Regions from separate parts of the Carnobacterium divergens DSM 20623 genome, predicted to be linked through region 2. Evidence: a T-box and tRNA genes for the amino acid it is inferred to sense, from the RefSeq annotation. Region 2 holds a T-box; the other holds one or more tRNA genes.
The links. The T-box of region 2 lies ahead of serS (serine--tRNA ligase). A T-box ahead of a tRNA ligase gene usually reads a tRNA of that ligase, here a tRNA-Ser.
Positions count from the first base shown of each region.

Region 1 (5,175 bases), 2.0 Mb from region 2:
AAGGCAGAAGGGAGCTTGACTGCGAGACCTACAAGTCGAGCAGGGACGAAAGTCGGGCTTAGTGATCCGGTGGTTCCGCATGGAAGGGCCATCGCTCAACGGATAAAAGCTACCCTGGGGATAACAGGCTTATCTCCCCCAAGAGTCCACATCGACGGGGAGGTTTGGCACCTCGATGTCGGCTCATCGCATCCTGGGGCTGTAGTCGGTCCCAAGGGTTGGGCTGTTCGCCCATTAAAGCGGTACGCGAGCTGGGTTCAGAACGTCGTGAGACAGTTCGGTCCCTATCCGTCGCGGGCGTAGGAAATTTGAGAGGAGCTGTCCTTAGTACGAGAGGACCGGGATGGACACACCGCTGGTGTACCAGTTGTTCTGCCAAGAGCATCGCTGGGTAGCTATGTGTGGAAGGGATAAACGCTGAAAGCATCTAAGCGTGAAGCCCCCCTCGAGATGAGATTTCCCATTGCTTCGGCAAGTAAGACCCCTGAGAGATGATCAGGTAGATAGGTTGGAAGTGGAAGTACAGCGATGTATGGAGCGGACCAATACTAATCGGTCGAGGACTTAACCAAATAAATGGTGGAACACATGAATCAAAAAGTAAATTGTGCTTACAATATCCAGTTTTGAGAGAACGAAGTTGTCTCAACTAAATAAGAAGTGTGGTGGCGACAGCGAGAAGGATACACCTGTTCCCATGCCGAACACAGAAGTTAAGCTTCTCAGCGCCGATAGTAGTTAGGGGTTTCCCCTTGTGAGGGTAGGACGTTGCCACGCAGATTATTTATTTTAAATTTCATATGGAGGTTTAGCTCAGCTGGGAGAGCATCTGCCTTACAAGCAGAGGGTCAGCGGTTCGATCCCGTTAACCTCCACCATGAGTCATTAGCTCAGTTGGTAGAGCATCTGACTTTTAATCAGAGGGTCGTAGGTTCGAATCCTACATGACTCATAACTAAGCATTTCAAATGTGTAGTTATGCCATACTTTTGCGGGTGTGGCGGAATTGGCAGACGCACTAGATTTAGGATCTAGCGCCTAACGGCGTGGGGGTTCAAGTCCCTTCACCCGCACCATTTATTTTATATAGCCGGCTTAGCTCAGTTGGTAGAGCATCTGATTTGTAATCAGAGGGTCGAGGGTTCAACTCCTTTAGCCGGCACCATTTTGCGGAAATAGCTCAGTGGTAGAGCACCACCTTGCCAAGGTGGGGGTCGCGGGTTCGAACCCCGTTTTCCGCTTGTTAGACTAATAATAAGATTGCCCAGATTGAAAAATCTGATCCACATTCCATGCCGGGGTGGCGGAACTGGCAGACGCACAGGACTTAAAATCCTGCGGTGAGTGATCACCGTGCCGGTTCGATTCCGGCCCTCGGCACCATTTGCACCCATAGCTCAACTGGATAGAGTACCTGACTACGAATCAGGCGGTTAGAGGTTCGACCCCTCTTGGGTGCATTCTTTAGAAATAAAGATCATATCTTCGAGTTCAAAACGGGAAGTAGCTCAGCTTGGTAGAGCACTTGGTTTGGGACCAAGGGGTCGCAGGTTCGAATCCTGTCTTCCCGATTGATTTTAATTATGGGGCCTTAGCTCAGCTGGGAGAGCGCCTGCCTTGCACGCAGGAGGTCAGCGGTTCGATCCCGCTAGGCTCCACTTTTAAAAACTTAGATATAATTATTTTGGCGGTGTAGCTCAGCTGGCTAGAGCGTCCGGTTCATACCCGGGAGGTCGGGGGTTCGATCCCCTTCGCCGCTATTAAATGAATAGACCTCGGACCTTTAGCTCAGTTGGTTAGAGCAAACGGCTCATAACCGTTCGGTCGTAGGTTCGAGTCCTACAAGGTCCATTGATATATTCAAATATTCATATTATTTTTTTCGGAGGATTACCCAAGTCCGGCTGAAGGGAACGGTCTTGAAAACCGTCAGGTGGGTAAAACCACGCAAGGGTTCGAATCCCTTATCCTCCTTACTACTTTTTATTAAGTAGAGAAACATTTAAATTATCGCGGGGTGGAGCAGTTGGCAGCTCGTCGGGCTCATAACCCGAAGGTCACAGGTTCAAGTCCTGTCCCCGCAATTTCTCTAAAACACTTGTTTAAAGAGAAGAAGTGACGCAATACAACATACATTTTTGGTTTGGTAGTTCAGCTGGTTAGAATGCCTGCCTGTCACGCAGGAGGTCGCGGGTTCGAGTCCCGTCCAGACCGTTAGAAATATATTTGGCTCAGTAGCTCAGTTGGTAGAGCAATGGATTGAAGCTCCATGTGTCGGCAGTTCGATTCTGTCCTGCGCCATATTTATTTTGCGGGTGTAGTTTAGTGGTAAAACCACAGCCTTCCAAGCTGTTGTCGCGAGTTCGATTCTCGTCACCCGCTTTTACGTTTTATGGGCCTATAGCTCAGCTGGTTAGAGCGCACGCCTGATAAGCGTGAGGTCGATGGTTCGAGTCCATTTAGGCCCATTGTAAATAAATACTTTTAAAATATTGGATTGGGGAAGTACTCAAGTGGCTGAAGAGGCGCCCCTGCTAAGGGTGTAGGTCGTTAACGCGGCGCGAGGGTTCAAATCCCTCCTTCTCCGTATTTTAATTTTAATAAAAAGGCCCGTTGGTCAAGCGGTTAAGACACCGCCCTTTCACGGCGGTATCACGGGTTCGATTCCCGTACGGGTCATAGTTTTATAAAAACTTTTTTTCGGAGGATTACCCAAGTCCGGCTGAAGGGAACGGTCTTGAAAACCGTCAGGTGGGTAAAACCACGCAAGGGTTCGAATCCCTTATCCTCCTTACTACTTTTTATTAAGTAGAGAAACATTTAAATTATCGCGGGGTGGAGCAGTTGGCAGCTCGTCGGGCTCATAACCCGAAGGTCACAGGTTCAAGTCCTGTCCCCGCAATTTCTCTAAAACACTTGTTTAAAGAGAAGAAGTGACGCAATACAACATACATTTTTGGTTTGGTAGTTCAGCTGGTTAGAATGCCTGCCTGTCACGCAGGAGGTCGCGGGTTCGAGTCCCGTCCAGACCGTTTTATAGTATTGCGGGTGTAGTTTAGTGGTAAAACCACAGCCTTCCAAGCTGTTGTCGCGAGTTCGATTCTCGTCACCCGCTTTTTTTTTTTATGGGCCTATAGCTCAGCTGGTTAGAGCGCACGCCTGATAAGCGTGAGGTCGATGGTTCGAGTCCATTTAGGCCCATTGTAAATAAATACTTTTAAAATATTGGATTGGGGAAGTACTCAAGTGGCTGAAGAGGCGCCCCTGCTAAGGGTGTAGGTCGTTAACGCGGCGCGAGGGTTCAAATCCCTCCTTCTCCGTATTTTAATTTTAATAAAAAGGCCCGTTGGTCAAGCGGTTAAGACACCGCCCTTTCACGGCGGTATCACGGGTTCGATTCCCGTACGGGTCATTGAGTCTTCTGATTATCAGAAGACTTTTTTTGTTTTATAAACGAATGAAAAGACATTACTGAGAGCTACCTCGGTAATGTCTTTTTCATTCGTTTATCATTTTTGGGTAACAAATACTTTAATCAAGGCTGTAATACATAGTAAGATAGTAAATAGTATTTGGAACAGATTGATTAGTTTTATTTTGTAACTAGTAGAGTGATTGATTTTATTTACTTGAAATAATTGTATGACTTTTATTGCTAGTGGGATACTTAGTAATAAAAGAAAAATCCAGTTTTTAAGATAGTTAGGAAGATAGAGACTTAAAAAGGTAAAAATATAGGTACTTAGAATAAGGGAAATTAGATATAAAAAAGATTTTTTTGAGGTTATTTTCGTTTGCAAATCTACTTCAACGAGCTGCTTACTGTAGCCTATAAATACATGCAAGATGATTGATGAAAGGCTCCAATAATAAAGTTCTTTAGATATAAAACCAGTTTGGATATAAAAGCTAATGTAAGTCAAGATTCCTCCTTTAAATAAACTTGTTAAAATTAAAGAATATAAACTCAAGCTTAAATTATACGGAATATATTGAAGATGGATGACGATACTATAGAGCAGAAGTAAGATCCCAATTAAAAAGTTATTTGATAGTGTAAAGTAAAACATAAGTAGTAAATTTAAAATTTCAAAAAGAATAATTGGTAGTAACTTTAATTCATGTTTTTCTTTTTGGTGATAAGCAAAAATTTTTTCAAGAAATTGATTTAGTAGAACAAATAAATACAGTAGTAAAAATGAAGTGAATTTGAAGGAACTAAATTGAATAGAAAGAACTGTTCCTAATAAGATTAGTGTGAATGGGGATATAAAAATAAGAAATAGGGGATTAAAAAATAAGGTACGTGTGAAATTTTGTCTCATTTGAATCAAATAAAAAAACTCCTTTTAAGATAGACTTCTTCTATTTTACCAAAAAAAGAAGAAGTATACAGCAAAAAGAGTTTAAATTAATTAATGTTCATGCCTTTTTTTTCAGGAACAGGATCGTAGCCACCTTTAACAAATGGGTGGCAACGTAGAATGCGCCAAATTCCCATTCCAGTTCCTTTTATTGCACCGAATCGTTCAATTGATTGAATCATGTAACTAGAACAAGTAGGAGTATATCGGCAACTTGGAGGAAACATTGGGGATATAAATTTTTGATAAAATTGAACAAAGCCAATTAGTATTTTTTTTAACATCATTCATCTACCTTTATATTATTCATGTATGCTTATGGTAGTGTAACTTGAGTAATAAGTCAAGAATTAATTAAAAAACATTTGATATGATAACAAGTGTATGGTATCATTTATAATGAAAGTTTTTTAAATAAATATTAATAGGAGTTGGAAAATGAAAAAGAAAATGTTGTTGTTATCAGTACTTCTAATAACTTTAGTAGTTGCTGGATGTGGGGGAAATACAAAAAATTCAAAGAGTGATGACAAACCGATTGCTAAAAGTAAAGTAGCAGAAGTTCAAATTGAAAAAGGTGAATATGTTGTTCCTTTTAGTGAGGATGGAGAAGGCGGATCAGATACTTATATTGCTTTACAAGTTAAAGTGAAAAATAAAAGTAAAGAGCAAATGTACATTACAGCGGATAATTTCGCTCTGTATGAAAAAGGTGAAGATGAAAAAATTAATCCAATTACCGACTATAAAAGTGGATTTAAAACATCTGAAGAAGGCGGAAAATTGTCTGCTGATAAAAGTTTAAAATTAA
Region 1 covers NZ_JQLO01000001.1:356,096-361,270, forward strand. Annotated here, with positions in the region: rRNA gene BR52_RS01705 (23S ribosomal RNA) at 1-572, shown strand, start outside; rRNA gene rrf (5S ribosomal RNA) at 662-777, shown strand; tRNA gene BR52_RS01715 (tRNA-Val) at 803-878, shown strand; tRNA gene BR52_RS01720 (tRNA-Lys) at 880-952, shown strand; tRNA gene BR52_RS01725 (tRNA-Leu) at 992-1,076, shown strand; tRNA gene BR52_RS01730 (tRNA-Thr) at 1,090-1,165, shown strand; tRNA gene BR52_RS01735 (tRNA-Gly) at 1,170-1,241, shown strand; tRNA gene BR52_RS01740 (tRNA-Leu) at 1,295-1,383, shown strand; tRNA gene BR52_RS01745 (tRNA-Arg) at 1,387-1,460, shown strand; tRNA gene BR52_RS01750 (tRNA-Pro) at 1,498-1,571, shown strand; tRNA gene BR52_RS01755 (tRNA-Ala) at 1,586-1,658, shown strand; tRNA gene BR52_RS01760 (tRNA-Met) at 1,687-1,760, shown strand; tRNA gene BR52_RS01765 (tRNA-Ile) at 1,778-1,851, shown strand; tRNA gene BR52_RS01770 (tRNA-Ser) at 1,885-1,974, shown strand; tRNA gene BR52_RS01775 (tRNA-Met) at 2,012-2,084, shown strand; tRNA gene BR52_RS01780 (tRNA-Asp) at 2,141-2,214, shown strand; tRNA gene BR52_RS01785 (tRNA-Phe) at 2,229-2,301, shown strand; tRNA gene BR52_RS01790 (tRNA-Gly) at 2,312-2,382, shown strand; tRNA gene BR52_RS01795 (tRNA-Ile) at 2,395-2,468, shown strand; tRNA gene BR52_RS01800 (tRNA-Ser) at 2,500-2,587, shown strand; tRNA gene BR52_RS01805 (tRNA-Glu) at 2,608-2,679, shown strand; tRNA gene BR52_RS01810 (tRNA-Ser) at 2,703-2,792, shown strand; tRNA gene BR52_RS01815 (tRNA-Met) at 2,830-2,902, shown strand; tRNA gene BR52_RS01820 (tRNA-Asp) at 2,959-3,032, shown strand; tRNA gene BR52_RS01825 (tRNA-Gly) at 3,045-3,115, shown strand; tRNA gene BR52_RS01830 (tRNA-Ile) at 3,128-3,201, shown strand; tRNA gene BR52_RS01835 (tRNA-Ser) at 3,233-3,320, shown strand; tRNA gene BR52_RS01840 (tRNA-Glu) at 3,341-3,412, shown strand; gene yidD (membrane protein insertion efficiency factor YidD) at 4,412-4,651, opposite strand; gene BR52_RS01855 (DUF5105 domain-containing protein) at 4,803-5,175, shown strand, end outside.
Region 1: it encodes a tRNA-Ser, which carries the amino acid that the T-box ahead of serS (serine--tRNA ligase) is inferred to sense. The anticodon was not compared.

Region 2 (5,175 bases):
TCAAAAAATCACCATTGATGACTACAGCTACAAAACAAGTCAGAATTCTGAATTGTCAAATGTTCCATTACGTTTAGGTGAGCAATATACCGTAAAAGAATTATATGAAGCAATGGCGATTTACTCAGCTAACGCAGCAGCAATTAGTTTGGCACAGGCTGTTTCAGGAAGTGAGCCTCAATTTGTGGATGCGATGCGTGAAAAAGTTATTTCATGGGGAGCAAAAGCAGAAGATATTCATTTAGTAAATGCAACAGGTTTAACAAACTCTGATTTAAATGGCAATATCTATCCAGGAAGTTCTGAAACAGATGAAAATATGATGACAGCTCGTGATATGGCGCTGGTTGCTCAACATCTATTGAATGATTTTCCAGAAGTTCTTGAAACAGCGAAAATTCCAACCCTCGATTTCAGAAAAGGAACATCAGATGAAATTCATATGGAAAACTGGAACTGGATGCTGCCAGGCTTAATTTACGCTCGTGATAATGTTGACGGATTAAAAACCGGAACAACAGATATTGCCGGTGCATGTTTTACTGGAACTGCTGAAGAAAATGGCATGAGAATTATCACTGTCGTAATGAATGCAGGCGATGGCGAAACAAATAAAGGTGCTCGTTTTGAAGAAACAGCTAAAATGATGGATTACGCTTTTGATAATTTTGAAATGAAAGAATTAGTCAAAAAAGGTGACACAAATAAAGCCTTAAAAGCTATTAACGTAGCAAAAGGAAAAGAAGATAGCGTGAAATTAGTAATGGATACTAACGTAAACGCAATCGTTCAAAAAGATACAGAAGTTAAAAATTTAAAAGTAACCTATACTGAAAAAGAAGGCTTACTAAATAGCGATAAAGAATTAGTAGCTCCTATTAAAAAAGGAATGGAAGTTGGAACAGCTCAAGTAGCCCCAACTAACGATACTTTAGGCTATATCAACGGTGCGACAGGACAAGAAGTAAAAGTAGTAACAGCATCAGAAGTTGAAAAAGCTAATTTTTTTGTTTTAACAGGTCGTGAGATCAAATCTTTTTTCACTAATTTATTTTAACCATTAGAAGGAGCAACCAGTTAAAAGGTTGCTTTTTTTTTATTGGAAAAGTTTAGGTAGGATAATTTTTTGAAAATAGATTTTTAGATTGCATTTTTCTCGTTACTTAGGTATGATAAGAACACAGCAAGTAAATAAAGTCGAACGTCAGTAGCGTGACATAGTAAATCAAATAAATACAAGTAGAGAGTCAGTGGTTGGTGAAAACTGATGGTTTGTTTTTTTGAATCCCTCACGCGAAGTAAACAATGAACCCATTTGGCCCAAATTGTTTCGGAATCAGTCCGTTATCAAACTGTTATTGAGTGTAGATACATGTTGTAGTGTGTCTAAATTTGGGTGGTACCGCGAATTTTCGAGCCATTTCGTCCCATAAGTATATGTGGATGGAAGGGCTCTTTTTATTTTTATTAAAAACAGAAAGGAAGATGAACAATGTTAGATATTAAACGTTTAAGAAGTGACTTTACAACCGTAGAAGCAAAATTAGCAACTAGAGGTGTAAAAAAAGAATTATTAGAAAATTTTGTCGTATTAGACAATAAGCGTCGTGAATTAATTGTCGAAACTGAAAATTTAAAAAAATACCGTAATGAAGTATCAGGTGCGATTGCAACGTTAAAACGTAACAAGGAAAATGCAGATGATAAAATTACAGAAATGCGTGAAGTTGGCGATAAAATAAAAGGATTAGATGAAGAATTAGCAGCTATTGATGAAAGCATTAATGAAATTGCTGCAGGATTGCCGAATCTACCTAATGATTCTGTACCAATCGGTAAAGATGAAGAGGATAATGTAGAAGTACGTCGTTGGAGTGAACCTGCTACATTTGATTTTGAACCAAAAGCTCACTGGGATATTGCAGAAGAATTAGATATATTAGATTTTGAACGAGGAGCGAAGGTATCAGGAAGCCGTTTTGTATATTACAAAGGGTTAGGAGCAAGACTGGAACGTGCCTTGTATAATTTTATGCTAGATTTACACACTGGGGAACATGGTTATCAAGAAATGTTGACACCTTATTTAGCAAATAGCAGATCAATGTATGGAACTGGTCAATTTCCAAAGTTCAAAGAAGATGTTTTCCAAATTGAAAATGAAGATTTAACGATGATTTCAACAGCAGAAATCACTTTAACAAACTATTATCGTGATGAATTTATCCCAACAGAACAATTACCTGTTTATTTCACAGCCCTAAGCCCAGCATTTAGATCAGAAGCAGGTAGTGCAGGACGTGACACCCGTGGTTTGATTCGTTTACACCAATTTAATAAGGTTGAAATGGTGAAATTCAGTAAGCCTGAAACGTCATATGATGAATTAGAAAAAATGACTCATGATGCCGAAACAGTTTTACAAAAGTTGAATTTGCCATACCGAGTATTGGCTTTATGTACAGGAGACATGGGTTTTTCAGCTGCTAAAACGTATGATTTAGAGGTTTGGATCCCAGCGCAAGAAACTTTCCGTGAAATTAGCTCATGTTCAAACTGTGAAGATTTCCAAGCGCGCCGTGCGATGATTCGTTACCGCAATGACGAAGGAAAAACAGACTATGTTCATACGTTAAACGGATCAGGTTTAGCAGTAGGAAGAACATTTGCAGCAATTTTAGAAAACTACCAACAAGCAGATGGATCAGTCAAAATTCCAGAAGTATTAGTTCCTTATATGGGTGGCGTTACAGAAATCCGTAAACCAAAATAATTATTACCGAAGACTCTCTTTCCTTTTAAGGAGAGGGAGTTTTTTTAGGTCACTTATTTTTACCAAGGCGAATTAATTGTCACTTACTCTTAAGATGCTATACTTAAATTGTTATTTATATAGAAGAAAGGGGTAGTATAATGAGTAAAAAACAATTAGAAAAAGCAATATTTGCTGGAGGCTGTTTCTGGTGCATGATAAAACCTTTTGATACAGAGCCCGGTATTATCTCTGTGGTGGCAGGTTATACAGGAGGTCATACGATTGCACCGACTTATCGAGAAGTTTGTAGTGAAACCACAGGACATACAGAAGCTGTTGAAATTACCTTTGATCCGACAATTTTTAGCTATCAGCAATTAGTTGAAATTTATTGGAGACAAACCGATCCGACAGATGCCAGCGGTCAATTTGCAGATAGAGGTTCATCCTATCGACCTGTCATATTTTATTTAAATGAAGAACAACGAAAGGTTGCAGAAGCATCCAAACAAGATCTAGCTGAAAGTGGCCGTTTTAAAGCGCCAATAGTAACAACAATTGAACCTGCTAAACCATTCTATCCAGCTGAAGAATACCATCAAGACTATTACAAAAAAAATCCCTCTCATTATAATGGCTACCGACAAGGTTCAGGACGAGGCCCATTTCTTGAGGAAAACTGGAAATAAAGTAGTAAAGAAGATAATTTAATTATCTTCTTTTTATTTTTCCTTCTATATATAGTTCATTTCAAGATATTGAAAAATTGTGATAGACTAAAGAGTAGAAAATAGGAGTGTGATGAAATGACAAAATTGTATTTTGTTAGACATGGAAAAACAGAATGGAATCTAGACGGACGTTTCCAAGGAGGAACCGGAGATTCAGCTCTTTTAGAAGAATCATTAAAAGACGCGACTTTAACAGGAAAAGCCTTAAAAAATATAGAATTTAAACAAATCTATGTAAGTCCACAAAAGCGTGCAAAGGATACAGCCAAATTGATTTTAGCCGAAAGAGAAGAAGCGATCCCTTTAATAGAAGAAAAGGACTTGAGAGAGTTTGGTTTTGGCGAATGGGAAGGCAAGCATTTTTCATATGCTTTAGAAACTGAACCAGAAGAGTTCCATCATTTAAGAGAGCAGCCTGAAAAGTACAACCCAGCTAATTTTGGTGGCGAAACTTATCCAGCCTTAATTGAACGTAGCTTAAATGTAATTCATACTGCATTGAAAGAACATTCAGATGAAAATTTATTATTTGTTGCTCATGGAGTAACATTAACAGCAATCATCCAAAGCCTTTTAGGAGCAGAAATTAAAGATATCCGATCAAATGGTCTAATGAGTAATACAAGTATTTCTGTTTTAGAAGTTAAAAATACAACGACAACCTTGATAAAATGGGATGATACAGACCATTTAAGCTAAAATGTATATTTAAAAATAGAAATCAATTTTTATTCATAAATAAAGAAAGAAAATAACTGAGAGATAAGACGAACTATATCGTGAGTATGCTTACCTTTAGTTCGTTTTAACTTGCTAAATCATAACCTAATAAATAGAATAGATTAAATTGTTCATGTTTTTGAAATTCTTTTATTTTTTTAACAAAAAGTGTTGACGAACCTTGATATACCTGTTATATTTATACATGTCGCTAGGACGTAACAACAACTTAGCGAAAAAGAAAATAAAAAAAGTTGTTGACACAAACTTCTAAACGTGCTAATATATAGAAGTTGTCAAAACAACAATGAAACAACTTAGACCTTTGAAAACTGAACAAAGTAAGACGAACCAAATGTGTAGGGTCTCTTGACTAGGTCAAGAGAAACAAACAAAATAGTGAATAATTATTCGCTAGCAATCAAAAATGAGCATAAGACTTCGGTCTTAATCATAACTTTTATATGAGAGTTTGATCCTGGCTCAGGACGAACGCTGGCGGCATGCCTAATACATGCAAGTCGAACGCACGAAGTTGAAAAGCTTGCTTTTCGACCAAGTGAGTGGCGGACGGGTGAGTAACACGTGGGTAACCTGCCCATAAGAGGGGGATAACATTCGGAAACGGATGCTAATACCGCATATTTCAAGTGACCGCATGGTCGCTTGATGAAAGGTGGCTTCGGCTACCACTTATGGATGGACCCGCGGTGCATTAGTTAGTTGGTGAGGTAATGGCTCACCAAGACCATGATGCATAGCCGACCTGAGAGGGTGATCGGCCACACTGGGACTGAGACACGGCCCAGACTCCTACGGGAGGCAGCAGTAGGGAATCTTCCGCAATGGACGAAAGTCTGACGGAGCAATGCCGCGTGAGTGAAGAAGGTTTTCGGATCGTAAAACTCTGTTGTTAGAGAAGAACAAGGATGAGAGTAACTGCTCATCCCCTGACGGTATCTAACCAGA
Region 2 covers NZ_JQLO01000001.1:2,358,112-2,363,286, forward strand. Annotated here, with positions in the region: gene BR52_RS11255 (serine hydrolase) at 1-1,057, shown strand, start outside; T-box leader at 1,198-1,433, shown strand; gene serS (serine--tRNA ligase) at 1,493-2,773, shown strand; gene msrA (peptide-methionine (S)-S-oxide reductase MsrA) at 2,914-3,444, shown strand; gene BR52_RS11270 (histidine phosphatase family protein) at 3,562-4,185, shown strand; rRNA gene BR52_RS11275 (16S ribosomal RNA) at 4,667-5,175, shown strand, end outside.